4 regions of the Proteiniclasticum sp. genome follow, and region 2 is predicted to be linked to each of the others. Evidence: predicted binding sites of a transcription regulator. Region 2 holds the regulator's gene; each other region holds the start of a gene.
The links. The regulator Rex, encoded in region 2, represses fermentation and respiration genes when NADH is low (regulators of the CRP and FNR family bind a similar motif). The targets are predictions, from matches to a motif close to ATTGTTAANNNNTTAACAAT.
Positions count from the first base shown of each region.

Region 1: the regulator Rex is predicted to act here: its motif matches at 4,427-4,446, upstream of hypB (hydrogenase nickel incorporation protein HypB).
Region 3: the regulator Rex is predicted to act here: its motif matches at 1,445-1,464, upstream of RTX25_RS10740 (DUF1002 domain-containing protein).
Region 4: the regulator Rex is predicted to act here: its motif matches at 2,720-2,739, upstream of RTX25_RS08180 (NAD(P)H-dependent oxidoreductase subunit E).

Region 1 covers NZ_DAMBTF010000011.1:47,003-54,904, forward strand. Annotated here, with positions in the region: gene RTX25_RS07985 (DUF5692 family protein) at 1-484, opposite strand, end outside; gene RTX25_RS07990 (hydrogenase maturation nickel metallochaperone HypA) at 501-842, opposite strand; gene RTX25_RS07995 (FAD-dependent oxidoreductase) at 853-3,630, opposite strand; gene hypB (hydrogenase nickel incorporation protein HypB) at 3,631-4,293, opposite strand; gene RTX25_RS08005 (helix-turn-helix domain-containing protein) at 4,555-5,544, shown strand; gene RTX25_RS08010 (FAD-dependent oxidoreductase) at 5,556-6,755, shown strand; gene RTX25_RS08015 (Fic family protein) at 7,114-7,902, shown strand, end outside.
Region 2 covers NZ_DAMBTF010000034.1:9,073-16,974, forward strand. Annotated here, with positions in the region: gene RTX25_RS13465 (alpha/beta fold hydrolase) at 199-945, shown strand; gene RTX25_RS13470 (redox-sensing transcriptional repressor Rex) at 1,335-1,970, shown strand; gene RTX25_RS13475 (sulfide/dihydroorotate dehydrogenase-like FAD/NAD-binding protein) at 2,115-3,020, shown strand; gene gltA (NADPH-dependent glutamate synthase) at 3,007-4,401, shown strand; gene RTX25_RS13485 (DNA glycosylase) at 4,417-5,367, shown strand; gene RTX25_RS13490 (DUF6054 family protein) at 5,464-5,811, opposite strand; gene RTX25_RS13495 (ATP-binding cassette domain-containing protein) at 5,991-6,782, opposite strand; gene RTX25_RS13500 (ABC transporter permease subunit) at 6,748-7,683, opposite strand; partial or broken gene RTX25_RS13505 (transposase) at 7,837-7,902, opposite strand, start outside.
Region 3 covers NZ_DAMBTF010000019.1:31,581-39,482, reverse strand. Annotated here, with positions in the region: gene RTX25_RS10745 (tocopherol cyclase family protein) at 1-79, shown strand, start outside; gene RTX25_RS10740 (DUF1002 domain-containing protein) at 206-1,174, opposite strand; gene RTX25_RS10735 (PEP/pyruvate-binding domain-containing protein) at 1,610-2,338, shown strand; gene RTX25_RS10730 (PEP-utilizing enzyme) at 2,392-3,903, shown strand; gene RTX25_RS10725 (glycerol-3-phosphate acyltransferase) at 3,919-4,632, shown strand; gene RTX25_RS10720 (ABC transporter ATP-binding protein) at 4,629-5,375, shown strand; gene RTX25_RS10715 (FtsX-like permease family protein) at 5,381-7,902, shown strand, end outside.
Region 4 covers NZ_DAMBTF010000011.1:90,099-98,000, forward strand. Annotated here, with positions in the region: gene RTX25_RS08170 (SpoIIE family protein phosphatase) at 1-703, opposite strand, end outside; gene RTX25_RS08175 ([Fe-Fe] hydrogenase large subunit C-terminal domain-containing protein) at 703-2,406, opposite strand; gene RTX25_RS08180 (NAD(P)H-dependent oxidoreductase subunit E) at 2,387-2,662, opposite strand; gene RTX25_RS08185 (pyridoxamine 5'-phosphate oxidase family protein) at 3,044-3,508, shown strand; gene RTX25_RS08190 (alpha/beta hydrolase) at 3,703-4,674, shown strand; gene RTX25_RS08195 (hypothetical protein) at 4,840-5,271, opposite strand; gene RTX25_RS08200 (hypothetical protein) at 5,534-6,061, opposite strand; gene RTX25_RS08205 (DEAD/DEAH box helicase family protein) at 6,058-7,902, opposite strand, start outside.

The sequences.
Region 1 (7,902 bases), on a different contig from region 2:
ATACTCTGATGCCCACAAAGCCCGTGAGGGTCAGAATGGTGAGGATACCTGCAATGGCGTTTAAGATATTCCAGGTTCCGCCCATGACCGTGATGCCTCCGGCATCCACTGTGAGAGTCTTGTAGGTGGCGAAAACCTGAAGCTCTCTGTAGACCGCTTCAGCGATGTTGATGGAAAGAATCGCTGCAGGGAAATAGGCTGCAAACTTCTTCTCTCCAAGCTTTGTGAAACGGATGAGCATGAATCCGTATACCCCGATAAGGGCGGATACGACCTTCACCCAGCCGAACCAGGTTCTTCCTGTCGGCGAGCCGAGAGGTCCGAAAAAGATCCCTACGACAAGAACGAGCGGGAGCACACAGAACATGATGATCGATACGATCTTTGACCGTCTTGTGATTTCGTTCAGAAACAGAAATGCGGCGATGAATGCGATGAGCGCAAAAAAGCTTGAGGCATTCAGTCCTTCATATAAAAAACCCATAATATTATCCCCTTTCCTAATAAGCTACAATTTCTTTGATACTGAATTCCTGGCCGGAGATCAGATGATAGTCATCCGATCCGCAGGATGGGCAGATTCTTCTGTGCTCCACAATGTTGTACACCGTTTTGCATTTATTGCAGGCGCCTTCTGCAGGGAGTGTTACAATTTCAAGCTTCGTGTCCTCATAGTCCGTTTCGCTGACAGCCGCCGGATAGCACTCCTCGATGAATCTTGGAATGGCCTGGGAGAGCTGCCCGATTTCAAGAACGATCTTATCCACCTTGGTCAGGCGGTTTTCCAAAGCGAAGCTGTCCACAACCCTGATCACTTCATAGACAATGCCAAGTTCATGCATACTTTCACCCCTATCTTGTTTCGCTGAACGGATTGATTCTGTTCAGTGTGATCTTCGCCTTACGGGTAATCGCATTCTTCATGACGGTCTTGGGCAGCTTGTCCAGTTCAAAACCTATGACATCATGCACTCTCTCAAGCTTTATGGCACCGAATCTGCATCTGAGGGTACAGGCACCGCAGCCTACGCAGAGATACTCGTCCACCTTGCTCGCTCCGCAGCCAAGGCATCTTGCGGTCTCCTTTTTGATCTGTTCCTCCGTGAGGACACCTCTCAGGTCCTTGAAGGTGGATTTTGAAATCCTGCCGTCCACATGCATGGTTCTCTGACGGACCGTGCCGTCATAGTCCACGATCTCCATGAGCGCATCTTTATCCAGCATCAGATAGGACTGGGTATCTCTTCCGAATACCAGTGACTGCCCTTTCTGAACAAATCTGTGGATGGATACTGCAGCTTCCTTTCCTGCCGCAATGGCATCTATGGCAAGCTTTGGTCCGCTGGCGACGTCTCCGCCGGCAAAAATATCGGACTTTGATGACTGAAGCGTCACGCGGTCGACCTTAACGGTGTTTCTTGGAGTAAGCTCCACACCCTCGCCCTTGAAGAGATCACCGTAGTCGAATGTCTGTCCTACAGAGAGAAGAACATAGTCGCATGGCACAACCTTTCTGTCGTTCTCGTCAAACTGCGGACTGAATCTTCCTTCTGCATCGAAGGTGGAGATGCATCTCTTAAACTCCACACCGGAAACTTTTCCGTTTTCATGAAGGATCCTTACCGGTCCCCAGGAGTTGTTTACGGCAATGTCTTCAGACAGAGCTTCGGAAACTTCTTCTTCATGGGCAGGCATGGTCTCCCTCGACTCCAGGCAGTAGAGATCCACTTTGTTTACACCCTCGAGTCTTATGGAGCTTCTGGCCACATCGATGGCTACGTTTCCTCCACCGATGACAACGACTTTCCCACTGACACCTGTGTTTTCCTGAAGGTTCGTCTTCTTCAGGAAGTCCACGCCATGCATGACCTCAGATGCATTTTCTCCTTCAATCCCAAGTCCGCGGCCGCTGCTTGCACCGATGGCCACATAGAAGGCATTGAATCCTTTTCTTCTTAAATCTTCCAGGCTGACATCCTTACCGATTTCAACGCCGGTTTCAAACTTCACGCCCATTTCACGGATCACATCGATTTCGGCATCCAGCACATTCTTTTCCAGACGGTAGGAAGGAATACCAAGAGTCAGCATACCGCCGAGCCTTTTCTCCTTCTCAAAGACGGTAACATTGTATCCATCAAGTGCAAGATCATATGCGCAGGTGAGCCCCGAAGGACCTGATCCGATGATGGCGATTTTCTTGTCGCTGTAGTCATGCCTTTTCGTCGGAATGAACCGGGTTTCCGACGCCATATCCTTTTCCGCAATGAACTTCTTGATGTCGTCCACCGCAACAGCTTCATCATAGCCTCCGCGGGTACAGTCCTCTTCGCAGAGCCTTGGACAGATTCTGCCGCAGACGGCAGGAAGCGGATTGTGCTTTTTGATGAGCTCCAGAGCTTCGGTGTACTTGCCCTGGGATGCAAGCTTGATGTAGCCCTGCACCGGAATATGGGCAGGACACTTGGTGATGCATGGCGCTGTTCCTGAATCCAGAGTATTTTTACGGTTTACTCTGTAGTCGCTGTTCCATTTGTCCTCTTTCCACTCGGTGTTTCTAGGTGTCACTTTAGTCAGCGTCTCATCGATGGGAGACTTCGAGCAGAGCTTCTGGCCAAGTCTTATGGCATTTGTGGGACAGACATCCACACATTCTCCGCAGGCAACGCACTTGCTCTCATCCACGACGGATCTGTAGTTCGATCTTACGATGTCGTTATTGAGGTATTCGTTGGCCAGTCTCATGGCATAGCATCCGCATCCGCAGCAGTTGCAGATGGCATGGGTATGACCTGGTGTATCCAGGTTCGGGATAGAGTGCATAAGACCGTTGTCTTCAGCCTTTCTGATGATCTCAAAGGCTTCTTCTCTTGTGATTTCTCTTCCTCTTCCTGTCTTGATGTAGTACTCGGCAGCATGGCCAAGCTGAACACACATCTCTTCTTTGAGGTGTCCGCAGCCTTCACCCATGGACTCACGGGAGGTTCTGCAGGAACAGTCCGATACGGAGAAGATATGGGATTCATTGAGGTGCTTCGTGACTTCTTCATAACTTGCCTTCTTCGAGTTTCCGTCGATGGCACGCTCGATGGGCAGAACCCTCATGGGCCCTCCGCCTATGGGCATAATCCCTGCAGCCATGGGTCCTTTCTTGCTGCCGAAGTAGTAGAAGGCTTCCGCCACTTCAGGATGCATTTCAACCAGTTCCCTGTTGTTATTGATCATCTCAAGATGCCCGGGCACGAAGATGTCATGCCAGTAGACATCCACACCGTCAACGGTGTTCCAGAAGGTGATCCCGGTCCATGCAAGGTGCTTCAGAGCTTCCTTGACCTCATCAAGAGGTTCTCCGCAGGCCGCCGCTATCTCCGTTGCATTTCTTTTCTTTCGAAACTCCACATGAAGGGCAACCTTTGCCTGAAAAGGCGTAACCAGTGACTCAAGGGCATAGTACTCCGGACCGAATGGAATCGCCTCACGGCTGGAACCGGCTTTTGTTCTTCCGATCTTGTTGGCAAGATCAAGAACCTCCTGTCTGTAGGCTCTTCCGTCAACATCTGCCCAGTTCAGCGCAAAGTTGAAGTTCTTCGATCTGTTGAAACTTGTCTTTTCCAGTTTTTTAGTCATCATTTAACCCCTTCCCATTTCTTTCTTTATCCAAGCTGTCCATACATCCATGCCTTCCCCGGTCTTTGCAGAGATGGGGAAGATCTTAATATCGCTATTGAGCTTTCTCACTCTTTCCTCCAAGAGACTCATATTGAAGTCGAAATACGGCATGACATCGATCTTGCTGATGAGGAGTGCATCCACCTTCGCAAAGATCATGGGATACTTCAAAGGCTTGTCGTCCCCTTCGGGTACGCTGAGGATCGCAATGTTCTTCATGGCACCTGTGTCATAGCCTACCGGGCAGATGAGATTGCCGATGTTCTCCAGAAATACAAGATCCACATCCGACACTTCAAGCTCGTCGATGCCTGTCCTTGCCATGGTGGCATCGATGTGACACAGTCCTCCCGTATGCATCTGCACCGCCTTTGCACCCGCTTCCTGAACGGTTCTTGCATCCACATCGGAATCCACATCCGCCTCAATCACACCGATATTCATCTCGCTTTTCAGCGCATGGATGGTGCTCACAAGGGTCGTGGTCTTTCCGCTGCCTGGCGAGGACATCACATTGATCATGAACGCATTTTTTTCTCTCAGTTCCACTCTTGTTTCGTCCGCAGTCTTCTTGTTGTCTTCATGTATGTTTTTCTTTATGGAAAACACTTTAAGTTCATTCATCTTAATCCACCTCAATCATTGATTTGCCTTGATTATAGCAATGAGGCACCGGGTCAACAATAGAGGGGATTTGCCTTGATTCCGCAATTATTTACTTTACCCAGGTGTTTACAGGTGAGTAAAAGACTCAGGGATTGTTATTTTTTTATTAAAGTGTAAACACATAAGCAAAGTAAAATTTTCTTCTATCCGTTGTATATAAATGAGATCTATGTTAAAGTTTTGTTAATCTTTGAAATTTATTGGGATGGAGGGAGACTGATGATGGACAGACAGGCAAAGCTTACAATTATTTCAGAAGGTCAGAAATACGGCGTCACGAGAACATGCGAGAAGCATGACATTTCAAGAACGCTTTATTACCGCTGGCTGAAGAAGTATGAGAGCCTTGGCATGGAAGGTCTTGATTCAGGTCGCCGTACTTCTGTTCCGGTCAACAGAGCCCCTGATGAAGTGACCGAGCGAGTGGTCACCCTCATCAGAAGCTATCCCTCCTTCGGCCCAAGAGAAATCAAATACCTGCTGGAGGAAATCGGACACGACATCAGCGAGTCCTGTGTCTACAACATCATGAAAAGACTCGATCTTTCCACAAAGGAGAAGAGGGTGAAGTTTTCCAGAAAGAAGCTTCCCAGTCCTTTAGGAGATACTCCGGACTTTCAGACTTCAGGATGCGGCGAATGCTGGTTCTTCTGGATCACGGTCTATGGCGGACTCAAGGAATCAGAAAAGACCTACGCTTATACCATCTTCGACTATAAGAGCAGAGTCGCCTGTTCAAGAATCTATGAGGAGCTTTCCATGGACTGCTTTGAGGATCTTCTGACGGCAGCCGCTCTTCCCGTTGCGCAAAGCCTCGGATTCAACACGAGGTATCTCTGCTTTCTTGAAGATGGCAGCCTGCCCTGCAGAAACAGAAGCGCATTTCTAGGCAGCGTACATAAGATTCTTCAATCCAGCGGTTTTGACCCTATGGTGTATTTTCTGAAAAGCGAGGAGCTGAGCACAGAAATCGATCAGCTGAAAAAAGAGTATGCACTTCATGCTCTCGCCTGTATCATTCCCCATCTCCATAAGGAGCTTCCTTTCAGCGAAATCAGGCTTATTCTCCAGAGAAGCATAAGAAGCTACAACTTAAGACACAGAACATACTATGGAGAGATTCTCGCATCACCTCTTGAGTATCACAGCAAGGCTACGGGAAGCAGCATGATTCTGCCTCTATGGGCCTATATCGACCGAGAATATTAAGGAGTGACAATATGCACGTTGCCATAATCGGTGCCGGTTTTTCCGGCATGCTTTCCGCCTATCTTCTGAAGAAAAAAGGAATAGAGGTCACTGTCTACGAGAAGGAAGCAGTCCTTGGCGGACACTGCAGGACGCTTCTAAACAGAGACCTTGTTGTTGAGCTTGGAACGGTCATCTGCTTCAGTCAGCACATCAAGGAGCTTTTACTGGAGCTTGATATTTCCTATTCTGAGCGCTTCACCTACAGAAACTTTCTGGATGAAGACTTCAGAAAGGTTGAGCATCTTTCCCATGAGGAGATCCTGAGCCTCATGGAGGAGCTGCCAAGGCTTGAAGGGCTCATCAAGGCTTACTCCTGTACGGAAAAGAGCCATAATTACGGTAAAATCACAGATCTTATGATTCCGCTCAGCGAGTTCCTTATGAAGCACAACCTGAATACCATCGGTCAGGTCATCGCGCCGCATCTGTCTTCCTACGGGTTCGGTTCCATTGACGAGATTCAGGCATACTACGCTCTGAATGTCTTCGACGTTAAGACCATCTACTCGTTCATCAAAGGAGACAAGCTCCTTTTTGTCGATGAGGGCATGTCGGAGATCATCAGAAAGCTGAGCAGAAACATCTCCGACATCCGGTATTCCGTTGTCGTGAGAAACATCGAGTCTCAAGGGGAAAAGGTAAGAATCGATACGGACTTTGACTCATCAGTCTATGACAAGGTGCTGATCACAACAAAGCTTCCAAATGATGTCATTAAAGACAGTCTCTATAACGAGCTCATGAAAAAGATTGATACCAACCCTTATATCACCTGCGCCTACGAGGTGGAGAACAGAAATATCGTGACCACCTACTACAAGGCAAACCTTGGAAAAAAAGAATGCATCCAGTTCTTCCATACCTACAAGGAGAAAGATAAAACCATTCTTGTCGCCTATGCCTACGGGACAGGAGATGCACCTTTAGTCAACCAGATCACTGAGGACATAAGAAAGTCAGGCATCAGCGTTAAGCACCTTATCACAGCGAGGCAGTGGTATATATTCCCTCATCTGAAGTCCGGTAATCTTACGGAGGATTTCTACTGGGCACTCACTGAGCACCAGAAAGAAAGCAGCATCTGCCTGATCGGTTCTCTTGTTTCCAAGCCTTCCATTTCCCACCTTTACGTTGCAGTGAAAGAATTCATCGGGACTACTTTCCCTTGATTCGCTCAGGTAAATAAGAATCACATTGGATTTTATTGAGCATAAAAAAATCACACCTATTGAAAGGCACCTAGGCTTTTCAATAGGTGTTCGTTTTTGATATAACTTAAGTATCTGTATTTCTTAGATTTGTCGGTACTCTTTGCTGTTCTTTAAAACGAATAATTCAACGCTATCAGTTTCAATATTCATCATGACATTTAGACCGCTCATCACTTTACTTATGTGAGCAAGCAGCAATTTAGTTTTAAGAAACACTCGAATAAGGAACTAAATAGCGAACTAATAAGGAACTAATAAGTATGAATTAAGGAACAGGTATGGTACAATTACTTCACATCATACTGGGAGGTGAAGTATGTTTGAACCTATATTTAAATACACTAATGATATAGTTATTGATTTAGTTAATATTGAAAGATACAGAACAAAACTGGAATATCTGTACTTACCCACAAGGACCAGACAGGAGATGCTGTACAAAGCCAAAATGAAAAAAACACATTTTTCTACGAGTATTGAGGGTAATGTTCTATCTTATGATCAGGTCGAGCGGGTAATTACCGAAAAAGGAAAAAAAACGAAAATAGATGCCGAAAGAGAAGTCATCAACTACTGGGATGCGTTATCCTTTCTTGAGAAATGCAGAGCAGAAAACCGGCCGATTAATATTCAATTTGTTTTAGAACTACATGGAATTATCGAACGTAAAGACATGAGAAAGAAAATAATAGGGTTCAGACAGGAAACTCATCCTGGTGTACTCATTGCAGTCTATGACAGTGTAACAAGGACTACTGAATATATCCCCCCGGAAGCAGCAGATATTAAGCCTCTTTTGGATGAGCTGGTCGCATGGTACAGCTGGGAGAATGATTTGCCTGTACCAATAAAAGCCGCGATTACCGCTTATCAGCTTGTAACCATTCACCCTTTCGAAGACGGGAATGGAAGAACATGCAGAGCATTAGCCACATATGTGCTGATGCTGGGTGGTTATGATTTTAAAGGTTTTAATTCAATGGAAGAATTTTATGCAAGCAATCTGGATGGGTACTATAAGAATCTGCAGATGGGGCTTCCCGTACTTTACTATGATGGAAGAAATAATCCGCCTCATCTGGAAAACTGGATAGAGTACTTTATT
Region 2 (7,902 bases):
CCCATTTCTTCACTGATTCTATTTTAGCATAGCTTCATTGAGGAAAAAGCGTTAATAGGAAAGAATAGATTTATTTTCCTTTTCTTAACAGATTATCCCGTAAATGGCTTAATAGAAGGGCTATAATGAAGTATACTGATAAAGAGTGTACAATATGAATACAGAGAAATCATTTTAGAGGAACTGAGGGTGTTAAATATGGAAGTTAAAGAATCAAGCAGAAAGAAATGGTTCGACCGGATCATCAGAGTGCTTATCATCGTTCTGGTATTTGTGGGGGTTGGCCTCTACATCTATGCAGAGGATTATTACAGGCCGTCGCTGACTGCAGAGGAAGCATTAACAGAAGGTGAGGGAATCGCCTATGAGGAAATCGGCGGAGATCTTGTGTTTACCCCCGAAAATCCTGAAGGCGGTGTGGTGATCTATCCGGGAGGAAGAGTTTCTGAGAGGGCCTACGGATATCTTGGTAGAAAGATCGCGTCCCTTGGCTATAAGACAGTAATCCTTAAAGCACCGTTTAAGCTGTCGATTCTCTCAAACTATGCAGCTGAGGATTACGTGGCAGATGATCAAATTCAGGACTGGGTCATTATCGGTCATTCTCTGGGTGGGGTATCCGCTTCAAGATATGTCAGCAGAAATCCCGAGAAAATAAGAGGGCTGATCCTTCTTGCAGCATATCCTGATGGAAGCACCGATCTTTCTGTGAGCACATTCAAGGTGTTCTCCCTAGTCGGAGATAAGGACCTCATCATTGATTACGATAAGCTGAGTGAAGCCCAGGAAAGGCTGCCCAAAACAACCTACGGACAGATCATCAGAGGAGGAAACCACTCAAGTTTTGCAAACTACGGTACTCAGGATGGAGACAGTCTGGCGGATATCGGCTATGAGGAGCAGCAGCAGTTTATCCTCGATGCCGTTGTCGAAGCCTTTAAATGATCGAGCAGAAGCATATTTAAGGGGACAGCAGTGACTTTTTTCATATAACCGATTCATGAAGCATAGGAATGATATCTTCAAAATAGGTTTGCATAATGAAAGAGGGACACTTAGGTGTCCTCTTTCATTATGCAAACCATTTCAGATCGCTGAAGAGTAAAGAAGTTTTTCACAATAATTTTATTTTCTAGTGAATATTATCCTTGATAGGCAACGCGAAACAGCAATTATATTGTTAGAGTGTTAAAAATTAACAACGTAATATAGATGTTTTTAACAGACTCATAAAATTGAAATCTTTGATAAAAATCTTTGACAAATATTAACACATGATCATATAATTTGTGGTATTATATTGTTAGAAATTTATTTAACGATGAGGTGCGAGGATGGATAAGAAAAAAGACATTTCCATGGCGGTTATCAAAAGATTACCAAAATACTACAGACACCTGGCTGAACTGCTGAGAAACGATGTTGACAGAGTTTCTTCTAAGGAACTTAGTGAGAAAATCGGATTCACCGCTTCACAGATCAGACAGGATTTCAACTGTTTCGGTGGTTTTGGACAGCAGGGTTATGGATACAACGTAAAAGAACTATATAATGAAATCTCAAATATCCTGGGACTGGATAAGAGATACTCAACAGTTATCATTGGAGCAGGTAACATCGGACAGGCCGTAGCAAACTACACCCGTTTCGACAAATTCGGATTTGATCTGAAGGCGATTTTCGATGTTAATCCTAAGCTCATCGGAATGAGAATCAAAGATGTTGAAATCAGCGACATCGATCAGATGGAGTCATTCCTTGCAGAAAACAAGATTGATATCGGTATTCTCTGCGTACCGCATGCTCAGGCACAGAAAGTGGCTGATGTACTTGTGGAAAACGGCGTAAAAGGCCTCTGGAACTTTGCTCCGCTGGATATCAATGTACCTGAAGATGTATCTGTTGAAAATGTACATTTAAGCGAAAGTCTGCTGACACTTGTCTATCTGATGAACGACCTGGACAAATAGTGAAGCGAAATCTTGGGGACCTTTAAAAAGGGTCCCCTTTATAGTGCTTAAAAGTCTCTGAGTTTTGTTGAAATGGAAGGGCATAATACGTATACTGTAAAGGTGAGATTTAGACTCACCATACAACAATATTGGGGGGAAAAAATGTATAGAATTATACGGAAAAAAGAGCTGGTAGAAAACATCTACCAGATGGATATTTTGGCTCCGCGTGTAGCCAAAGCTGCTCTGCCCGGGCAGTTTATCATAGTCAAAGTGGACGAACGGGGAGAAAGAGTGCCGCTGACCATATGCGACTATAACAGAGAAGAAGGATCCGTTTCCATCGTATTCCAGACACTGGGTGCATCCACTAAGAAGCTTGCACAGATGAGTGAAGGGGACGAAATCAGAGATTTCGTTGGTCCTCTTGGTAATCCTTCGGACATCGTGACAGATGATAAAGAGAATCTTTCCGGTAAGAAGATTGTCTTTATTGCAGGAGGTGTGGGGACAGCTCCTGTTTATCCGCAGGTGAAGATGCTGAAGGAAAAGGGAGTCGATGTGGATGTCATCATCGGTACCCGTTCAAAAGGAACGCTGATTTTTGAAGAAGAGTTCAAAGCGGTGGCGAAAAACCTCTATGTCTGTACGGATGACGGAAGCTACGGTTTCCACGGACTTGTTACCGACAAACTGAAAGAACTGATCGAAACAGAGAACAAAGAGTACAATATATGTGTGGCCATCGGTCCCATGATCATGATGAAATTCGTATCAAGGCTGACAAAATCCTATAACCTGCATACCGTTGTATCCCTTAACCCCATCATGGTGGATGGTACGGGAATGTGCGGTGCCTGCAGAGTGACTGTAGGAGACGAAGTGAAGTTCGCCTGTGTGGATGGACCTGAATTTGATGCTCATCTCATCAACTTTGATGAGGCCATGAGACGTCAGTCCATGTACAAAACTGTAGAAGGAAAAAAGATGATTGTAAAAGAACAGGCATCTGTACATAAGGACTCGGAATTATGTGATTTGGGGGAAATTCTACATGAAACGAAATAGAGTACCAGTAAGGGAACAGAGACCGGAAGAGAGAGTAAGAAATTTCAAGGAAGTGAGCTTCGGATACAATCATGAGGAGGCTCTGCTTGAAGCGGAAAGATGCCTTCAGTGCAGAAATCCGAGATGTGTACCGGGATGCCCTGTAGCCATAGATATTCCTAAATTCATTCAGGAACTGAAAAACGGGGATGTTAAAGCTGCAAGAGATACCATCGGCCGTGCAAGCAACCTTCCTGCTGTCTGCGGAAGAGTATGTCCTCAGGAAGAGCAGTGCGAAGGTTCCTGCATTGTGGGCATCAAGGGTGAACCGGTGAATATCGGTAAACTTGAAAGATTCGTTGCGGACTGGGCAATGGAGAACGGATATAAGAATACGGATAAGCTTCCGTCAAACGGCATCAAGATTGCCGTTGTGGGGAGCGGTCCTGCGGGTCTTACCTGTGCCGGAGATCTTGCAAAGCTCGGCTATGATGTGACGATTTTCGAAGCGCTTCACGAAGCGGGTGGTGTACTGGTTTATGGTATTCCTGAATTCAGACTGCCTAAAGAAACCGTCGTCAAGGAAGAAATCAGTCTCCTCAAGGAGCTGGGCGTGAAGATCGAAACCAACGTCATCGTCGGCCGTACAGTAACCATCGAAAGTCTCATCGAAGATGAAGGCTTCAAGGGAATATTCATCGGTTCAGGGGCGGGGCTACCCATGTTCATGGGCATCAAGGGTGAAAACGCCAACGGTGTCATGTCTGCCAACGAATATCTTACCCGTGCCAATCTCATGAAGGCTTTCAGGAGCGACTATGATACGCCGATCAGTCACGGAAAAAGAGTGGCTGTCGTGGGTGCGGGAAATGTGGCCATGGATGCCGCAAGAACAGCGGCAAGGCTGGGTGCGGAGTCCTTGATCGTCTACAGAAGATCGGAGAAGGAGATTCCTGCAAGAGCGGAAGAGGTTCATCATGCCATAGAAGAAGGGGTCATCATGAACCTGCTTACCAATCCCAAGGAAATCCTTGTGGATGAGAACGGATTTGTCAAAGGGATGATCTGTGTAAGAATGGAACTTGGTGAAGCTGATGCCTCAGGAAGAAGAAAACCTGTGGAAGTGACAGGAAGCGAATTTGTCATCGACTGCGACAGCGTGATCATGTCTCTCGGCACATCACCTAATCCGCTCATCGCCTCCACCACAAAAGGCATTGAAACCAACAGACGAGGGTGTATCATCATCAACGAAGATAACGGCGAAACCACCATACCAGGCATATTTGCTGGCGGAGATGCCGTCACAGGTTCCGCTACAGTGATTCTTGCCATGAGTGCCGGTAAAAAGGCTGCCTTCGGAATTCATGAGCACTTATCAGAGACGGAGAGCTTCCAATAGAGAAAAGAGGTAAACATGGACTATAAGGAAATTGAAGAAAGAGAGAATGGAATCCTTCTTAAAGGGGTAAAGAACTTTCATCCCAAGCACATTTTCGAATGCGGTCAGTGCTTCCGCTGGAACAGAATGGACAAAGAAGATGAAGAAAGATTTCAGGGTGTAGTCCATGGCAAAGTCATCAGAGCCTATTTAACCGGTCAGGATGTATTTCTTGAGAATGTGACCAGAGAGGAGTTTGAAGATTTCTTCAAAGAGTACTTTGACCTGAACAGGGATTACGATAAGATCAAACGGGTGCTCAGAAAAGATCCGCTCCTTAAAGAAGCTGTAGCTTTCGGGTATGGAATAAGGGTGCTGAATCAGGAGCCTTTCGAGACGCTGATTTCCTTTATTCTGTCCTCCAACAATCTGATCCCTAAGATCAAGGAAGGTATCCGAAAAATCAGCATGAACTACGGTGAAGAGATCATATATGAGGGAGAAACCCATTATGCGTTTCCTACGCCAAAGGAGCTCGCAGGAGCATCCGTTGAGGAGCTTAGGGCATTAGGTGTGGGGTATCGTGCCAAGTACATCTACGACACCGTACAGGCCATAAGAAGGGCCGAGCTGATTAGGGAGAGTGAAGGGATGAGAGACCTGTCAGACGAGGAGAAGCTCTTTCTGGAAGATGATCTTATATCCATTGCGGCACTGCCTCATGATCAGTGCCATAAAGCGCTCCAGAGGTATACAGGAGTGGGGGCAAAGGTTGCAGACTGCGTCATGCTTTTCTCCATGAAGAAGAAAGAGGCGTTCCCGGTGGATGTATGGGTGAAAAAAGCCATGGTCCATTTCTACGGAGCAGAAGGAGGCAATCTTAGCAGAATCAGAGCTTTCGGGCAGAAACAGTTTGGAGAGCTCTCCGGCATTGCCCAGCAGTATCTCTTCTACCATGCAAGAGAAAATAAGTTAAGGATCGATTAGACGGTGCCGACCAGGCATCAGGTTAACGATAAGAGAGAACAGATGAAAATTCCCTGCTGAAGATGTGTCTTCAGCAGGGAATTTTCTGTTCTGCATTTATATTTCCGTAAAGTTTTCTCTTCTTAGGATTTCCTCGATAACGGAAACGAAGCTTTCTTCAGCTCCCCAGGAGAATCTGAAAAATACACCCTGACCGCCTCCTGCACCGATGGCATCGACTTTGATGTCATGATCGGCATCGGTGACCACAACCGTAAGACTGGCTCTGTTGGATGAACGCATATAGTATTTTTCAAATACCAGAATGTGCATGTACAGATCACCTGTCTGACGGGTGATGGAATCCACGAGCTGAGTGCTCATTCCGCTGCTTTCCATCTCTCTTGTAATAAGTTCTGCGATGTCATTTCCATTTCCTTTTCCCTGCATGGATATTTTTGCCATAATCTGTCCCCACTCCTTTTCATGTCTCTATACGTTCATGTTAACATATCGGAAGATAGAGGATAGAGTAAATAATGATATTTAAGCAAGGTTTTAGAATTAAGACTAGATACCATGAAAAAGCCCTTCTTGCGAAAATCGCAGAAGGGCTTTTTAGGAGGAGTGGTTTCTGTTATTCGCTAGAGCCCGAGAACTATCCGGTCCTCAATGGTCTCAGCATTCTTCTTGAACATGGTGATGACGTCTTTCGTGTTGAGCGACGCTTTATCTTTCCCTTTCAGATCCTCGACAACTTTTCCCTCATGCATCATAAGAAGCCGATTTCCGAAGGAGAGCGCATGGTTCATGTTGTGGGTGACCATCAAGGCGGTAATCTCATTCTCACGAATCAGTCTGTCGGTGACACCCATGATGATTTCAGAGGTTCTTGGGTCAAGTGCTGCGGTATGTTCATCCAGAAGAAGGATCTTCGGTTTCTTCATGATGGCCATGAAGAGTGCGACAGCCTGTCTCTGTCCACCGGAAAGAAGACCGATTCTGGTATTGAGCTTAGTTTCCAGGCCTAGGCCTAGGGTTTCCAGCTGTTCCTTATAGAAGCCAGCTCTTTTCATATCTACAGCGCGTCTTAAACTGAAGCTCTGCCCTTTGGCATCGGAAAGAGACAGGTTCTCAAGAAGAGTCATGTTAGGCGATACGCTGAGTCTCGGATCCTGATGGACGCGGCCGATGAGACCTGCCCGTCTGTACGCTTTCATGGACGTGAGATTCACATGGTCTAGTATGATCTGACCTTCATCAAGCTCCAATGTACCGGCAATGAGATTAAGGAGAGTGGACTTGCCTGCTCCGTTGGAACCAAGAAGCGTGATGAAGTCCTTATGTTCCACCTTAAGTGAGAGACTGTCGATCACTTTATTCTCCAGTGGCGTTTCTTCGTTAAAGGTCTTGGACAAGTTCTGAAGAATCAGCATACATCTCACCTCCTTCTTTTGAACTCAGTTTCTTTCCCTGTTTCTTTTTTCTTCTGAAAGCACCCGATGTTATACCCATGGCAAGAATTACAGCCACTGCTGTTGCCAGTTTGAAGTCGTTCGGATCAAGTCCGAACCGAAGGACCAGGACCAGTATGCCTTTATAGAGCACTGCGCCTGAGATGGCAATACCGCTCATGGAAAAATTGAATTTTTTGAGCAGGGAGAAACCGATGATTACTGCAGCAAGTGCTGTCACTGCGCTGCCGGTACCCATACCGACATCGGAAAACCCCTGATACTGAGCAGTCATCGCGCCGGAAAGTCCGGCCAGAAAATTTGCGAGCATGAGACCCAGGATTTTGATCTTGTGACTGTCCGCACCAAGTGATGTGAGGATTTCTTCATTGTCGCCAGCAGCTCTTAGGAAAAATCCTGTTTTCGTTCTGAAGAACAGATCATATAGTATCTTCAGAAACACAACCACAGCGGTAAGAAGAAGAAGGGTGCTTAAGTCCTCTCCAAGTATCGTTACGGGTTTCAGATCGAATATGTTTTTTTCGTTAAATAGAGGGATGTTCGATTTACCCATGATCCTCAGATTCACAGAGTAGAGGCCGAACATCACGAGAATTCCGGCCATGAGGCCGTTGATGGAGAGCTTCTTATGGATGAGTCCAGTAATGAAGCCTCCAAGAGAAGCGATGAGCGCGGCTAAAAGGGTCGCTCCCCATGGATTCATGCCGCTGAGAATAAGTACTGCAGAGACTGCGGCACCTAAAGGGTATGTGCCGTCTACCGAAAGATCTGCAAAATCCATGATTTTATAGGTGATGTAGATACCCATGACAAGAACGGCAAAAAGCATGCCCTGTTCCAGAATACTGATGAGGATATTCATTACTTGCCGTTGCCAAAACTTTATAAAACTCTATAAAGCATGTTTTATTCCCTGTTCATCATACTCCATTTGGCCTGGGCTACTCTGGTTTTTATAGTACTCCGAGGGCTTGCGTTCCCATACAACGAATGGTACATCTGGAGCAGTTCTTCTTCAGGAAGTCAAACTGCTTTTTTCATATCTCGAAAGATTGATGCTGGCATTGAAGTCACGGTCTAT
Region 3 (7,902 bases), on a different contig from region 2:
CAATCTTAAAAGTGATCGGGCATCAATAGATGTCCACTGGAAGGAGTATCCGAAATCACCGTCTGAAAATGATACGTAATAAGAAATAAAGTGTTACAGAAACGAAAAGGCAGCACCTCATGACACCTAATGTGCATGAAGCGCTGCCTTTATTTTCAGCTGATATGCTTTACTGAATTTCTTCAGATCTCAAGCTGTCCATTTTTCAGTTAAACAGGCCTCTGAAGAAGTCTGCGAGGGCATCCATAAAGTTTCTGAAGAAACCGCTGATGCCTGTCTTGACATCCTCATCAAGACCATCCCATGTTGACTTTACATCATCCATGAGCTTTCCGCCGCCTTCTATGAGGTTTTCGCCGAAGTCTTTGATGGCTGTCTTCTGTTCATCTGTGAATTCGAGCTTGGAGAATTTCTCCATGAGAGAGATCAGTCTCTGTTTGTTCTCTTCCGTGATGACACCATCCAGATTGTAGTTGTTGATTACGGTATTGACGATGTTTGTGATGGTGACCACTGTAATCTCACCATTGTTCTCGTCCTTTTCTTTCTGGATCTGTGCCTTGATTTCAGCTATGGCAGCGTTGAGAAGCTCATCGGAATAGCCTTCCTTGCCTTCATTCTCTTCGCTGATGTCTGAAGTTTCTTCGAGCTCTTCCTGAGCGACGACGATGTTTTCCTCTGGAAGCTCGGCGTCTGCATCGCTGAATGCCTTATATACACCGGCAAGCGCTCCGGAACCGTCAACCGCTTTCACCGAGGCGATCTTAATGTCGAGGTTAATTGCACCCGCAGTAATTGCGGCATTCTGATACTGTGCGGGGGTGATTTTTGTAATGGTCTCAGGGGTAACGATTTCCACGCTCACACCTTCAGCTGTGTCACTTGGCTCAAGATAGACTGAAGAGTATACCTGATGGTAGGAATAGCTGTTATGCAGAATATCATTCAGCTCGTTGATCATGACTTCAATTTCTCTTGAGTCGGTCTTTACGCCAAGAAGTTCTTTGGTCTTTTCGTATTCTGCCTCGGTCAGGCTTTCTCCGAAGGCAAAAGCCGGCTGCTTTATATCAGCAGCCAGTACCTTTCTGCCTCCTATGAAAACTGTAGAAAGAACCATGATCATAGCCACAGCTGCTATATAGCTTATTTTGAATTTCAGGTTTCTTTTTATCATATAACTGATGCTCCTTTTCTTTTAACATGATTATTTTAGCTTATATCCCAAAGGATATCATACATTTCTTAAGTTAAGGAGTAGATAAAATGAAGATTTAGTAAGGACTTGAATGTAGTTATTTAATGATAAGGTGAAGAGCTCTCTTCTTCTTCCATAACCTTACATCAAAAAATAACTTCTGTCTGAAGGGTATAAAAAATATGGAGACTGCAAAAAGGTGGAATGAAACCCTGCCATTTTTTCACATGCCATGGATAGAATGATAACGTTATGAATAATTTATCAAAAATTAAAGGTATTGTAGTAGAAGGTTGCTATTAGCATTATAATCCACTTAACAAGTACATTCTCATCAAGTTGAACATAAGATTAATGGTAGATATGGTTCTGATTAATCCTTATTTAAGTGTTGAAGGAATGAGGTGATCTTAAATGCGTGAAAAATATCTGTATTCACTTGAGGATCTGACCCTTGGTAATGCTGGAGGAAATAAAACGAAAAACCTTCAGTTTCTGATGAGAAAAAGATATCCGGTTCCGAAAGGGTGTGTTGTAAGCTTTTTTGCCCTGAATGATTATCAGGCAGGAAATGAAAATGTGATCGGAAAGCTTAGAAGCGAGCTGAAAAACTTCATTCAGCAAGGGCAGACTTATGCCGTGCGCTCATCGGCTTCAGTGGAAGACCATAATGAGTTTTCTTGCGCTGGTCTTTTTCAGAGCTATCTTGGCATCAGCGGAGAAGATGAGATCATTGAGGCTGTTCTTAAAGTATGGCAGTCTCTCTATGATGTAAAACTTCTGACCTACTGTAAAACTCATGATATCGATACCCAGTCGATTCTTATGGCTGTGATCATTCAGGAAATGGTCGAAGCCAGATCGTCTGGGGTTATTTTTACAAAAAATCCCATTACGGGATTTTCTGAAATCATCATTGAAGCAGGGGAAGGAACAGGGGATGACCAGGTTTCAGCCATGAAAAACCCTGAGCGATGGGTATCCAAATGGGGAAACTGGATAGAAAAGCCGGAAACGAGAATCATCAGTGAGGAGTTTGCGGATCAGCTCATTGAAAATGCGTATCTCATCGCAAAAGCCTATGGTAAACCTGTTGATCTGGAATGGGCTTATGATGGGGAAAACTGTACTTTCTTCAGGTAAGACCCATAACACAGCTGAGCATACCCATCTACTCCAGCCGGATTACAAAGGAAATGCTTCCGGGAATCATCAAGCCTCTGGTCTGGTCGGTGAATACCACCATGATCAACAGAATCTGGACGGAAATTCTTGTGAAGCTTACAGGTGACCCTTCAATAGACCCCGAAAGTCTTACGGGGTACTATTATGGACGGGCATACTTTAATATGGCGCTTTTCGGGCAGGTATTTGAAAGTCTGGGCATTCCTTATGAAGGGCTGGAACTTCTTCTTGGGTTAGAACAGGATGGTCCAAGAAAACCGCATATCAAGCCCGGCATGAAAATCCTGGGGAGACTCCCGAGTCTTCTGTCACTGACAAGAAGCTTTCTTACTGCAGAGAGAAGATACAGAGCTATGGAGCCCTCAAAACATAAAGTCTATGATGAACTGGAAAGAGAAATCAGAGAGAGTGCATCTAAAGAAGAGAACCTCAGACTTGCTCGAAGAATTGCAGAAGAAACAGAGAAAGTCGCCTACTTCAACATCATACTCCCCATGGAGATGATGATGTATCACAGGATGCTCTCAAACGGTCTGAAGAAGGAAGGCTATGATATCCGGGACCTTAAGCTTAAAGGTGTGGAAGAAGCGGCAGATGACTACAGTCCTCACCATCATCTGGCAAAGATGAGAAGGAAATATACCCTGCCTCTGGATTCCTTAAGTGAATCGGACAGGAGAGCACTGGATGAGGATGTTCAGGCGTTTATTCAGAAATTCGGTCATTTCAGCGACAGCGGAAATGACTGCTCGAAGATTCCATGGCGCGAAACCCCATCTCTTGTCTACAGCATGATCGAAATGGCACAGGAACCCTCAAGGAGTAAGCAATGTCTGGAATTTAAGGACCTGAAGTTTCCGCTCATGAAGAGGGGGGTATATGGGAGCCTGTACAAAAGGACTAGCCGGTTTGCAGTCCTTCGTGAATCAATCAGTTCTCTATATACCCAAGGCTATGGTCAGTTCAGAAATGTCTTTCTTTCTATGGGAAAAGAATTTGTCAGGGAAGGTCTTCTTCTGGATCAGGAGGACATCTTCTATCTCTACTGGGATGAGCTCGTCTCCATCGTGGACGACTGGAAAGAGCTGCCTCTTAAGAAGCTGGTTGAGGAAAGAAAAGAAGAGCTTAAGTATTATGAAGGAATACATGCACCAGAAATCATCATCGGAAAAGAGCAGCCGCCCATAAGAAATCATGTGAAAGAGGATCTGAAAGGCATACCCACATCCCTTGGTGTTTACTGCGGTCCGGCAAGAGTGCTTCACGGATTTTCAGATTTTGAGCGTCTCATGGAAGGGGACGTTCTCATCATTCCATTTTCAGATGTGGGCTGGTCACCTCTTTTTGCAAGAGCAGGTGCTGTGATTGCCGAATCGGGCGGGATCCTTTCCCACAGCTCCATTGTCGCCAGGGAATACAGGATTCCGGCTGTAGTATCCGTTTCAGGAGCAACAGGAATCAGAGACGGCAGAATGGTTACCGTGGACGGATACAGCGGAAATATATTTGTTGAGAAAGAGTAGGAGGGAAGTGGAAATATGGAAGATTACGGAAGACTCATCTTATTTTCGGTCATGGGCTATTTCATCGGGTCAGTGTCTTTTGCCCGCACGCTATTCGCCCTGAAACGGCCCGGTGAAGAACCTGCACGTATCACAAGTGTCTCAACAGACGGTGAAGCGGTCATCATCACCCATGCGGTGGGGGCCACAAGCGTCATGATGGCCATGGGCAGGAAATGGGGCGTTCTCACCATGGCTCTGGACCTTCTTAAAGCGTTTATTCCCATGGTCATCCTGAGGATTCTCTATCCTCAGGAATCATATCATCTGATTACCGGACTTTTCGTCCTCATCGGTCATCTGTGGCCTGTTTTCTACCGTTTTAAGGGCGGGGGAGGAAACTCCACGGTGATGGGCATGATGCTTGCTGCAAGTCCTTTAGGTTTTCTCATCACCCAGTCCGGCGGGATGATCATCGGTATGATTGCCCCATCCTTTACCTTCATGGCTGTTGTCGCCCTTTCAATTCCCTGGTTCATGGTGACGGAAGGCGTGACGAGTGACGAAACGCTCTTTGCACTTTTCATGACCCTATTCTATCTGCTTGCGCAGTTGCCGGAGACCCGAGCCTTTCTCCGCTATAAAAAAGAAGGACATACTTTTGATTCGAAATATGTGGTCAATATGATGAAGCATTCATCGAAAATGAAGACAGACAAAAATCAGGAGGGAAAGAAGGAATCATTATGAGCGTTCTTACAGCAAGAAATCTCCGCAGAGTCTATGACGTCGGAAAACATCAGGTCAGAGCCCTTGATGGGGTCAGTCTTGATGTGGAGGAGGGAGAGTTTATCGCGGTCATGGGGCCTTCGGGAAGCGGAAAATCAACACTTCTGCATCTTTTAGGCGGACTGGATCAGCCGAGCGGGGGAGAAATCGAGCTTGCCGGTGAAATGGTATCCCTTCTTTCGGATCATGATGCGACACTTCTTAGAAGGAGAAACATCGGGTTCGTCTTTCAGTTCTACAATCTTCTGCCTACCCTAAGTGCACAGGAAAATATTCTTCTGCCTCTTATCATCGACGGAAAAAAGACGAAGGCGTATGAGGAAAAGCTTGAGGATCTCCTTGTCCGTGTAGGTCTTACAAACAGAAGAAACCACCGTCCAAGTGAGCTTTCGGGAGGAGAGCAGCAGAGAGTATCTCTTGCAAGAGCGTTGATTACAGAGCCCAAGCTTCTCCTTGCCGATGAGCCAACAGGCAATCTGGATTCTAAGACCGGAAAACAGGTCATGGAGCTTCTTGCAGAGTGCGCTAAGGATCTTCATCAGACCATCGTCATGGTCACCCATGATCCTAAAGCAGCAGCCCATGCCGACCGGCTGATTTTTCTTCAGGACGGGAAAATCCAGAAGGAAGTTTCATTTCTGGAGGGACAGAGCATTTCTTCGAAAGCACGCATCATTCTGGACAGTCTTGAGAGCGGGGAGTGATTGCTATGAGACTGACAAAGCTCATCACCATACGCTCCATGTATAAAAGAAAATCAAGAAGCATCCTCACTCTTTTTGGCATCATTATTGGCGTTGCAGCCATATTTTCCATCAATCACGTCAACGAAAAGGCATTTCAGTCTCTGACCGGTTTTTTTGAAGGAACTTCGGGAAAAGTGCAGCTGGAGATATCCAGCCTGACAGAAGGCGGGACCTTTGATGAGGAAATCCTAGGTAGGGTCATTGAGACAGAAGGGGTGGGTAAAGCAGTACCTCTTTTTATAACCACGGCTCTGCTACGAGATGAGGAAGAGGAAGAAGAACCTCTTTCCATCGGTTTTTCCGGAATAGGCAGCGAAGGGTTCTCGCTTTATGGTATTGATTCAATGATGGATCAGGAGGTGAGGAGCTATACGTTTCTTGAAGGCGGATTTTTCTCAGGCAAAGATGAGGCAGAGATCGTGCTCGTTTATGACTATGCTAAGGAAAAAGGGATAGACGTGGGTAGCCGCGTAAGCGTTCAGATGGAACATGGTGTAGAAGAAATGGAAGTAACTGGACTGATCGAGAAAGAAGGAGCGGGCATGACGAGCCTTGGAAAGTTTGGCGTCATGCCTATTGCCTATGCGCAGAAAATAAGAGACAGCGAGGGGAGGATTTCCCGAATCGATGTCCTTGCGGATCCTGATCTGAAAGAGGAGGGAAGTATTGAAGAACTGAAGCAAAGACTTTCAGAAAAGCTTCCCGATACCCTACAGGTGAGCTATCCCAGTCAGGGCGGCCAGGAAACCAGCCAGATGCTGGGCGGGTATCAGATCAGTCTCAACTTCATGGCCGGGATTGCCCTATTTGTGGGCGCTTTTCTTATCTACAATGCACTCTCCATGACAGTTGCGGAAAGGAAACGGGAGATCGGTCTGCTTAGGTGTGTAGGGCTCACAAGAAGCCAGACCATCGGACAGATTCTTCTTGAAGGAATCCTTTTAGGACTTGCAGGTTCGTTGCTTGGCATTCTTCTTGGCATGATACTCTCTGACGGTCTTTCAGGACTTATGGAAAATATCCTGGGCAGTCCGATTGAAAAGGGCGGATTTTCTCTTCTTATGATTCTCTCCAGCATGGCTGTGGGCGCAGGAGTGACCCTTCTCTCAGCAGTTCTTCCCGCATTTTCTGCAGGAAAGGTATCACCTCTTGAAGCTCTTCGCACGGGTGAGGGGAAAAACGAAAACAGGTACCACCGGTATCTCTGGATTCCCGGGCTGGTTCTTCTGCTGTCAGCAGTCGGCATTCTGATCTTAAATCCCTTCCCGTATGATGTACAGTTTCGACTTGGAAGCATGACCGTGTTCATGCTGTTTCTGGGTGCGACACTCATGATTCCTGTGACGCTTTTCTTCTGGCAGTATATCGTGAAATGGCCGTTCAGGATTCTTTTTGGCGGAATCGGAGTCATCGGCATAAGAAACATCGAAAGGTCAAAAAGCAGGACTATGCTTACAGTTGCGGCTCTTATGGTGGGCGTTTCCATGATCGTAGCAACGCAGGGGATAACCGGTTCATTCAGGGCGGATCTTCTTGACTGGATGGATGCCTATCTTGGGGGAGATATCTTCATCAGCTCCTCTATTCCGGTAAACTCAGATCTTCGCAGGCAGCTGGAAGCTTTTGATGAAATCGAGGTGGTTTCACCATCGGCTACACAGCCCGCAGTATGGATCAGAGAAGGCGGCGAAGAAAAGATCACCTTACTTGGCATCGATCCAGCAGCTTACAGCGAAGTGACACGATTTGTCTTCACCGATGAAAATACAGACGAGGAGGAGGTCCTCAAGGAAATGAATGAGGGGAATCATCTCCTGATATCAGAAGTCATCTCCAAAAAATTCGGGGTTAAAGAAGGAGATACGATCACCCTGGAAACGGTAAGCGGTAATCATGATTTCATTGTGACAGCAGTGGTTCTGGATTTTTCCAGTCAGGGCCTTGTGGTCACCGGAAACCTCAGCGATCTGAAGATATGGTTTGACAACACCGATGTCAGCAGTTTTTCTGTAAAATCTATGGATGGGGCGGACGCAGATCTTACCCGGGAGAAACTGAAGGAAGCATTTAAAGATGACTATGATCTCATCATAGAATCCAACACTGCGCTTAAAGTCCAGGCGGATGAACTGATGAACCAGGCTTTCGGCATGTTTGATGTCCTTGGCATTCTTGCGGTTATGGTTGCTGCACTTGGTGTACTCAATACGCTGACCATGAGCGTTATGGAAAGAACTCAGGAAATCGGTATGCTGAGAACCATGGGTATGACGAGGCTCCAGATTGTGAAGATGATTGAATCGGAAGCTGGACTTCTTGGGGTGATCGGAGGTGTACTCGGCCTTTTTCTTGGACTTCTTCTCACAAGGATTCTTATTGCCGCCATGGGCGCCATGTCCGGTTACCAGCTGGACTTCCTGCTGCCTGTAAAAGCCATCTGGATGAGCATTGCTGTTGCGGTTACGACGTCTTTTCTTGCAGCACT
Region 4 (7,902 bases), on a different contig from region 2:
CCGGATGAATGGGTGGACCGGTGAAGAGATTGAGGATCTTCTTCTCTTTCATGGACAGGCACAGTACACTGGCATCGTCCCCCGGTTTTAGATCGTAGAGTACATTGGTGTATCCCAGAACCTCATGAGCCAGAATATTCGTTGATTCTCTCTTAAGGGAGAGCTCTTCGATAAACTCTTTGATGTTCTCCCACTTCCATCCGAAATTCAGAAGTTTTCCTACTCCTGCATGGACAACCCCATCACTGATCACCGTCAGGTAGTCTCCTGGGACCATACTGATCTCTGACTCATAGATGATCTTTCCATGGATCTCTCTTCTCTTTTTATGAGGCATGCTGAGCTTTCCTTCCCTGAAGTAGAAATAGGAAGGGTTGTCGAATTCAACAATACTGATCTTTCCGCTGTTATCCGCCATGATGATGGTAAAGGTGGAATAGGCGAGCTTTCTCACCGAGCACACAGGAAGAGTGCTCGTTATGGTTTCGATGGTATCTTCAAGTGTTGCGTCTTCCTTCAGCATGGTCACCGCAATCTTTGCAGTAAGTGTTGCCAGGATATTGGCTTTCACTCCACTGCCCAGACCGTCAGAAAGAACCATGATCTTCCTTGTCCCATTCTCTGCAATCTCTATATGGTCTCCACATAGCTCCTCACCGTATTTATTGATCGAAAGATGTGTAACATCCATATAGTAGTCCATCAGTTTCCTTCCTCCTGAACAAGATCCTTCAGCTTATTGAGCGCAATCTTAGTCTCAGCTGTGGTTTCTCCAAGAAGGCTTGCGATTTCATGGGCAACTCTCATCTGTTTTTCGATGACCTTATTGGTTATGGCTATGGTGTTTTCTTTCATCAGCTGCAGCTCATCTCTTCTGTTTTCTTCCTCTGTGATGTCAGACATGATGACAAGGATCTGATTGTCCTTAGGCAGGAAAATGATGCTCTGCATGACAATAAGACCGAACTCCTTATATGCTACTCTTCTGCTCAGCGCATTGATTCTTGTCCTTCTGACTTCCTCAAAGCCGCTGTGATCAAGAAGTATCTGGATCGGAAAATTCTTGAACTCACTTGCCTTGGTGTTGAAGGTCATCTCGGCAGATGGATTGATCTGCAGAATACAGAGATCCTCATCCAGCACAAAGATCATATTGGGTGAGTTATAGAAGATGATGTCGCTCATATGCTCGGCTCTTGTTCTCATGAACGGCATGCACATCTCCACATCCGACATTCCATCCAGAACTGCCCTCGCTTTTTCTCGGCAGCTGTCATAGCCGCAGGCACCGCAGTCCAGTTCATCCTTTGGCTTTCTCTTGCCCATGCGGGCAAGGGTCATCACAATCTCTTCTTCTGAGTACTGATTTCTCTTTATGGGGCATTTAACATAGCTTGTGGAAAGATCGATCCCCTCATAGGAGAGTTCTCCTGTCTCACCTTGCCAGCCTTCTTTGACATGACTCTTGACCAGCTGCTTTCTCTGGAAGGTGCTTATGGCTTTCTTCGGGACACAAGGACCCGAGATACAGGACTCATGGCAGGCATTAAGCTCCAGAAAAGCAGGCTTAAGCATTCCGCTCTTCAGCTCCTCAAGAACTTCCTTGACCTGACTGATGCCTTCAACATGAAGTCTGTCATAGCCGTTCTTGTTCAGCGCCGCTTCAATGCCCTCACTGATTCCGCCTTTAAGGGGATATTTCTTTCCCGATGCTCTACCTGAGACGTCAGGCTCATAGGGACTGAGCATTTCAGGGTCGAGATCCATCTGCTGGAACAGTATGCTGATTTCTTCCATGGAAATCACCGCATCAATTACCCCTTCGTTTCCGAAGGTCAGCGGCTCACATTTTTTGCTGAGGCATGGACTGATGAAGACGGTATAATCATCCGGATTTTCCGCTTTCACCGCTTTTCCCGTGGCCATCATGGGAGAGATCACCGGGATAAGGTAATCCGTAAGTTCCTCATAATATCTCCTGATGATGAGGTTCACCGTCGGGCAGCAGCTTGAGATGGCATATTCGGGTTTAGTTTCGGATATGTATTTCTCGTAGGCCGCCGTCACTTCATCTGCCCCTGAGGAGACTTCAACGATCTTCGAAAAACCAAGCTTCTTCAGGCCATGAATAAACCCGCCTTTGTTTCTGTAGAAGCCGGAGAATGAGGGTGCAATGAGTGCTACCACTGTCTTTCTCTGAAAAAACGCTTTCTTCAGTTTTGGCAGATCGCTCTGCACGTCTCTTGCATTCTGCGGACAGGCTAGAAAGCACTGACCGCAGGCTATGCATCTTGAATCGTCAATGATCGCCTGATGGTCCTGAAACCTTATGGCCTTAACAGGACATGCTCTCACACATCTGTAGCAGTTCTTGCAGTTCGCTTCCTTAAAGTTGATCAGCTGCATTTCTTCTCTCCTCCCACACTTTTTTCAGTGCTTCTTCTGCATTCTCCGGTGATAGAGAAATGAGCTTCCCGTCCATTCTCACACTGACACCTTCTGTGCAGTGACTGAGGCAGAAGCTGCCTTTAAGCTTAATATCATCAGTTAATCTATTACTTTCGATATAATTCTCCATAGCCTTTACGACTTCATAGGACCCTTTCAGATGACAGGAACTTCCTACACAGATTTCCACTTCCAGGGGACTGACTTCCAGCATAATTCCACCTCATACATATTTCATGATTTAGGACAAACAATGTTTAAAGTATAACATTGGGTTAATTTTTTAACAACTTTTAGCGAGCCAGATTACATTATTTGTTGTCCTAGCAGCCTGCCTATCAAATTCCTGCCCCAGAGACCATTCATATCCGCGCTGATTCTCTATTTCTTATCGCCTCTATATGCTGCTTTGCTCTTCATTTCTGCTTAAATCATGAAAAAGCCCAGCACTTAACAGCTGTGTAATAATCTCACAGTCATATCGTTTATTGCATTACGAAATTCTTTGGGGTTCAGGCTATTAGACATAGCATTCAAATTTCAGGTAGTGCTATACTAGAAGAAATAAAAAGAATGAATAGATGGAGGTAAAAACATGAAAATCAATGCATGCAAAGCCATGGTAAAAGAGAATAATTTCTGTGTACTATCCACCTGCAAAGATAACCTGACCAACAGTTCCTTGATGCTTTATCTCTCAGATGAAGAAGGAATAAAGCTCTACATGCTCACCTTGAAGGGCAGTATGAAATATACAAACATGGAAGAAAATCCTGATGTGAGTCTTCTTATTGATACAAGAGAGCATATATTTGATGATGAGCCTCATGTCAAAGCCCTTACAGTGTATGGACGCTCAACGATTATTCACGACGAGAAGCTCAATCAGGATATCATCGATAAGCTGGTAGATCGGCATCCAAGTCTTAAAGCCCTAGCCTCCATGGATAAAGCCACCGTCGTCCAGGTGGAGGTAAAGAGTTTTCTCTACCTTGATGGAGTAAATGATGCCGAATATATCACTGTCAGAAAAAATGGTGAAGCAGACGGCAGACGGTAATAGACCGGCTCTACTCTATTCACGATATCCCGCAGATTCCTCGATTGAAAAGACGCGTAAACCGAAGAATGCAGAAAGCATTCCTGACATCAGCTTAAGCGTCTAAAGGCCAAATCCTATTGCAATCTTTGAAAGACAATTTAACGAAGCTTTTGTTTTCATAGAACCCTATACAGGAGGTGTTCACTTTGAAAGTGACCTATGCAATGGTCGATAAGCAGCTTAGACTCAGAGGATTCCTTTTCAATCTGTTTTTCCGTAAATCAAGTGAAGCCAAATTCCTTAAGCTCATGCATTCTGCAAAAAAGTTTGCTGAAAAGGCAAAAGGCCGCAAAATCAAGGGTATTCACTCTTCTGAAGAATGGATCACACGCGAAGATGGCACTATACTGCGATTATGTATCTACAGACCTAAGCACTCAGTAAATAACGTCCCTGGAGTTCTATGGCTTCATGGTGGCGGGTATGCTCTTGGAATCCCCGAGTTCTTTTTTGATTCCTACAAGAAACTGATTGGAGCCAGTGACTGTATTATCGTCGCACCGGATTACAGATTATCAATTGAAACGCCTTACCCTGCAGCTTTAGAAGATGCATATACTGCTCTTAAATGGATGAAGAGTCATGCGAAAGAACTGGGTATAAGACCCGATCAGCTGATGGTTGGTGGCGAAAGTGCAGGTGGTGGATTAACAGCTGCGCTATGTCTCTATGCAAGAGATAAGGATGAAGTGAAAATCGCTTTCCAGATGCCCTTATATCCTATGATCGATGACCGGATGATTACGGAATCTGCAAAAGAAAATAACGCACCTGTACTCAACTCCAGGATGAACGAACTCGCCTGGAAACTATATCTAGACAAGCTATCCGGGAAAGATGTTCCTTACTATGCAGCTCCAGCAAGAGCGACAGATTATCGAAATCTACCTCCTGCTGTTACATTTGTAGGTGATCTTGAACCATTCCGAGATGAGACCATCCAGTATGTTGAAAACCTTAGAAAAGCAGGAGTGCCTGTTGATTTCAAGGTTTTTTCGGGCTGTTATCATGGCTTCGACATAATCAATCCGAAGGCAGATGTAAGCAGGGATGCAACTGCATTTTTCATCAATACTTTTAAGTGTGCCGTAGATAACCTTGATTCCAGATCAAAACAGCTCTAGCTTAAATGCAAATGTGACGATATTTCCTCTACATCACTTTCCAGTAGTTTCAGTTCAGTAAATGTAACTGGTTCAATCCATGTAGCTGTTTTTCTTACAATATTATACATCTATTACACCTTACCTTTTCATTCCTAGTCAGATCCCATCTCATTTTTGATCATACTAATCCCATAGTATTCCGCCATTGTCTTCGATTAAACTATGTTTACCACATATTGGACAAGGATAACTAGTAATATTGATGTGATTTAAATCTAGCCGATTCAATTCAATTCTACAATTCGGACATTGATGTTCTATTTCTAACGAACTATCCTTACTTGATAGCTTGATATGAAATTTACCATGAAAATCTTTACACTTCGAACAATAATAAACTTCATGCCCATAATCAGCAGCAATTTCCCCATCTGCTTCATTCAAGAACTTTTCTATTTTTTCTAGCATTACTTTCGACTTAACAAGTTCTGGAAGCAATGCAAATTTGGAAGATACATCTAATACTCTTTCGGGACTATACATCATCCCAATACCAACTAATAATTCTTTAGTATAATCACAATTCTTACATTTTATTTGATAACTACTTCCCATTTATAGTTTCCCTCCCCATTTATACTCAAGTACCAGTTGCTATAAAAAAATATAAAATACTTAATTTAGAACCCTCACATACCAATGAAGTCTAACAAATCCGCATAAAAGTCAAAATATATTTTTCCACTCTCCATATAAAGTAATCTATGTCAATTTTCTTCATCAAGTATCCCTTCTCTGGAGAAACACCAAGATGATGTTCAAGCATAAGTTCTGCAAATGATGTCCCATCATACAACTTTACAAGCGTATTGCTTGCCTACATATTTTTCAATCGAACTATTATTACTTGGTCAAGAGAAACATCCCTAATATTACAACGTTCTAGCCCACGTACATATGTCTTCAGACCTAGCGCATTGATAGTTTTGTTCATATACTCTACAAGTGATGCTGTTCTTCTTTTATATCCAAAACTCCTTATTATGGTTCTTAGCTTTATTCTGCAATATTTTTTTCCAGGAGTTAATAAAAGTTGAATCTTTATGACTTTAAAATAACTTGCAATTACATCCTGTTCAAACTCCTGATCACACAACAGATACTTACTTCCCATCTCTTTAAGAATATAATTAATCTCATCAACGTAATCAAGACTTCCATCCAGTTTATTCATCTCATGCCGAATCAAATTTAAAAACTGTTTCTTTTCAGCTTTATATTTTGCAGCTAATAATTCTTCTCGTCTTTCCCAAATAGACTCTAATATTCCGTACTCTTGTTTAATAGGAAAATTTGCTGTTTTTATATAGACTGCTACATCAAATGCTGTACATAGATATTTCATTGTTTATCACTCTTCACCCAATTGCAGGTTCTACAAAGCAACTGTAAGTTTTCTGGAACTGAAAGGCCTCCCCACTTCATCGGCTTGATGTGATCAATATGAAATAATGCCTTAGTTGCAGATTTCTTTCCACATTTAGCACAGAAAAATTTTCCATCATCATCAATTGCTTTTGAATAAACACCTTCTTTTAATTTTTTCGCATAATCGGGACAAGCTTTTAACATCTCATAAATAGTCAATTCTTCACAAGATCTGTCGGCAAAAGTAGCATTCCTTCCTGGAAGGGTATACTGCTCAGGATTGAAAATTTTATCTATTTCAGTTTCTAACTGTCTTTTGTAAAAATATTTATTACCGAAGTAAATTCTCATAAGGCCTGTCTCATCATCCCACAAGCTATTGATAAAAACCTCTTGATCTTTGCGTCGCATGTCTTTGTCTACTATTTCTTTTGCGACAAGCGATAAATCCACTTTTCTTCTATCAATCTCCTCTATGGGCACATAGAGCGGTTCTGATTCCTTTTGAGCGAAGAACTTCATCAGATATTCTATGTCTTTTCTATTATAAGGAGGTATCATTTCTTCGTAAAAATAAGTCTTCTCGTATACCTCACATATCTCATCAAATGTACTAGGTTCAATTGTCTCTTCGACGACTGCATATTCTTTGAATATATCGGATAGTGAAGAAACAAGTTCCTCATAAGCATTTTTCGTACTATCATAGATTAATATTTGGTGATTTCTCTCTAAGCTATTTTCATCAACAAATGAAAATACATACATTCCGATTGGCACTCTTTGGATAAAATCAATACTCTCTAATAGCCTGGTATCGACAGTTTCGTCTATAAGGCGTGCAAACTCTTCGATTTTTGCAATAGAAATGATTCTGAAGTTTCTCTTTACATAGTTTAGTGGTTCATGAGTAGGAAACTCACCTTCATTAATTAGAGACTCAGGATTAACCCATGCTATTTTATTATTCCAATCATCCACAAAGCTAACGATATATGCCTTAGCAGTCCCTCCTGCCTTTTCACCTCTAAGCGCTCTTCCAACCATCTGTGTCATCAACACAGTAGATATTGTAGGCCGCGTAAGAAATACAGTTTGTGTTTTAGGTAAATCGGTTCCTTCAGTAAGTATGTTTACGTTTATTAGTACAGGAAGATCTCCCTTTTTAAACGCTTCAATTTGTCTTGCATTTTCTTCATTGGAAATATCTATACCTATAAACTCCGCTTGGGTTCCAGAGACAATCACTCCAGCCTCGAAATCCTTTTCTTCTCCATCTTTATTTCTGATTTTCACATTGTTCTTCTTACCATATTTTTCAAACAGACCCTTTAATACAAACGCATGAGTTCTGTTTAATGCAAACACTAATGTTTGTCCATATGTCTGATAGTTAGCAAAATATCTTTGGACAATGATACTATTACGACTACTATTATTAGCGATTTCTTCTGCCATGTCTTCTGGTATAACATCCAAGAACTCAATACTTTTCAGTGCCTTCAATCCTAGCGAATCACCAAAATCAATATTTGTATTACAGCTCTCGGGAACTGGCTTTGATAGAATACCTTTCTTCATTAGCGTTAATAAATCAATCTGATACAGAATATCATCCGTGAAAATCTTACCAAGTAATCCTTTTTCTTTTTCAGATGTTCTGAACGGAGTTGCTGTCAATCCTAATAATTTCAGGTTCCTTGCACTGTCCTCAACATAATCAATAATTCTTCCATATGATTTTGCAGTAGCATGATGAGCTTCATCGATAATTAAATAAACATCTTGATCTTTTAGCCACTTACCTATCATATCAAA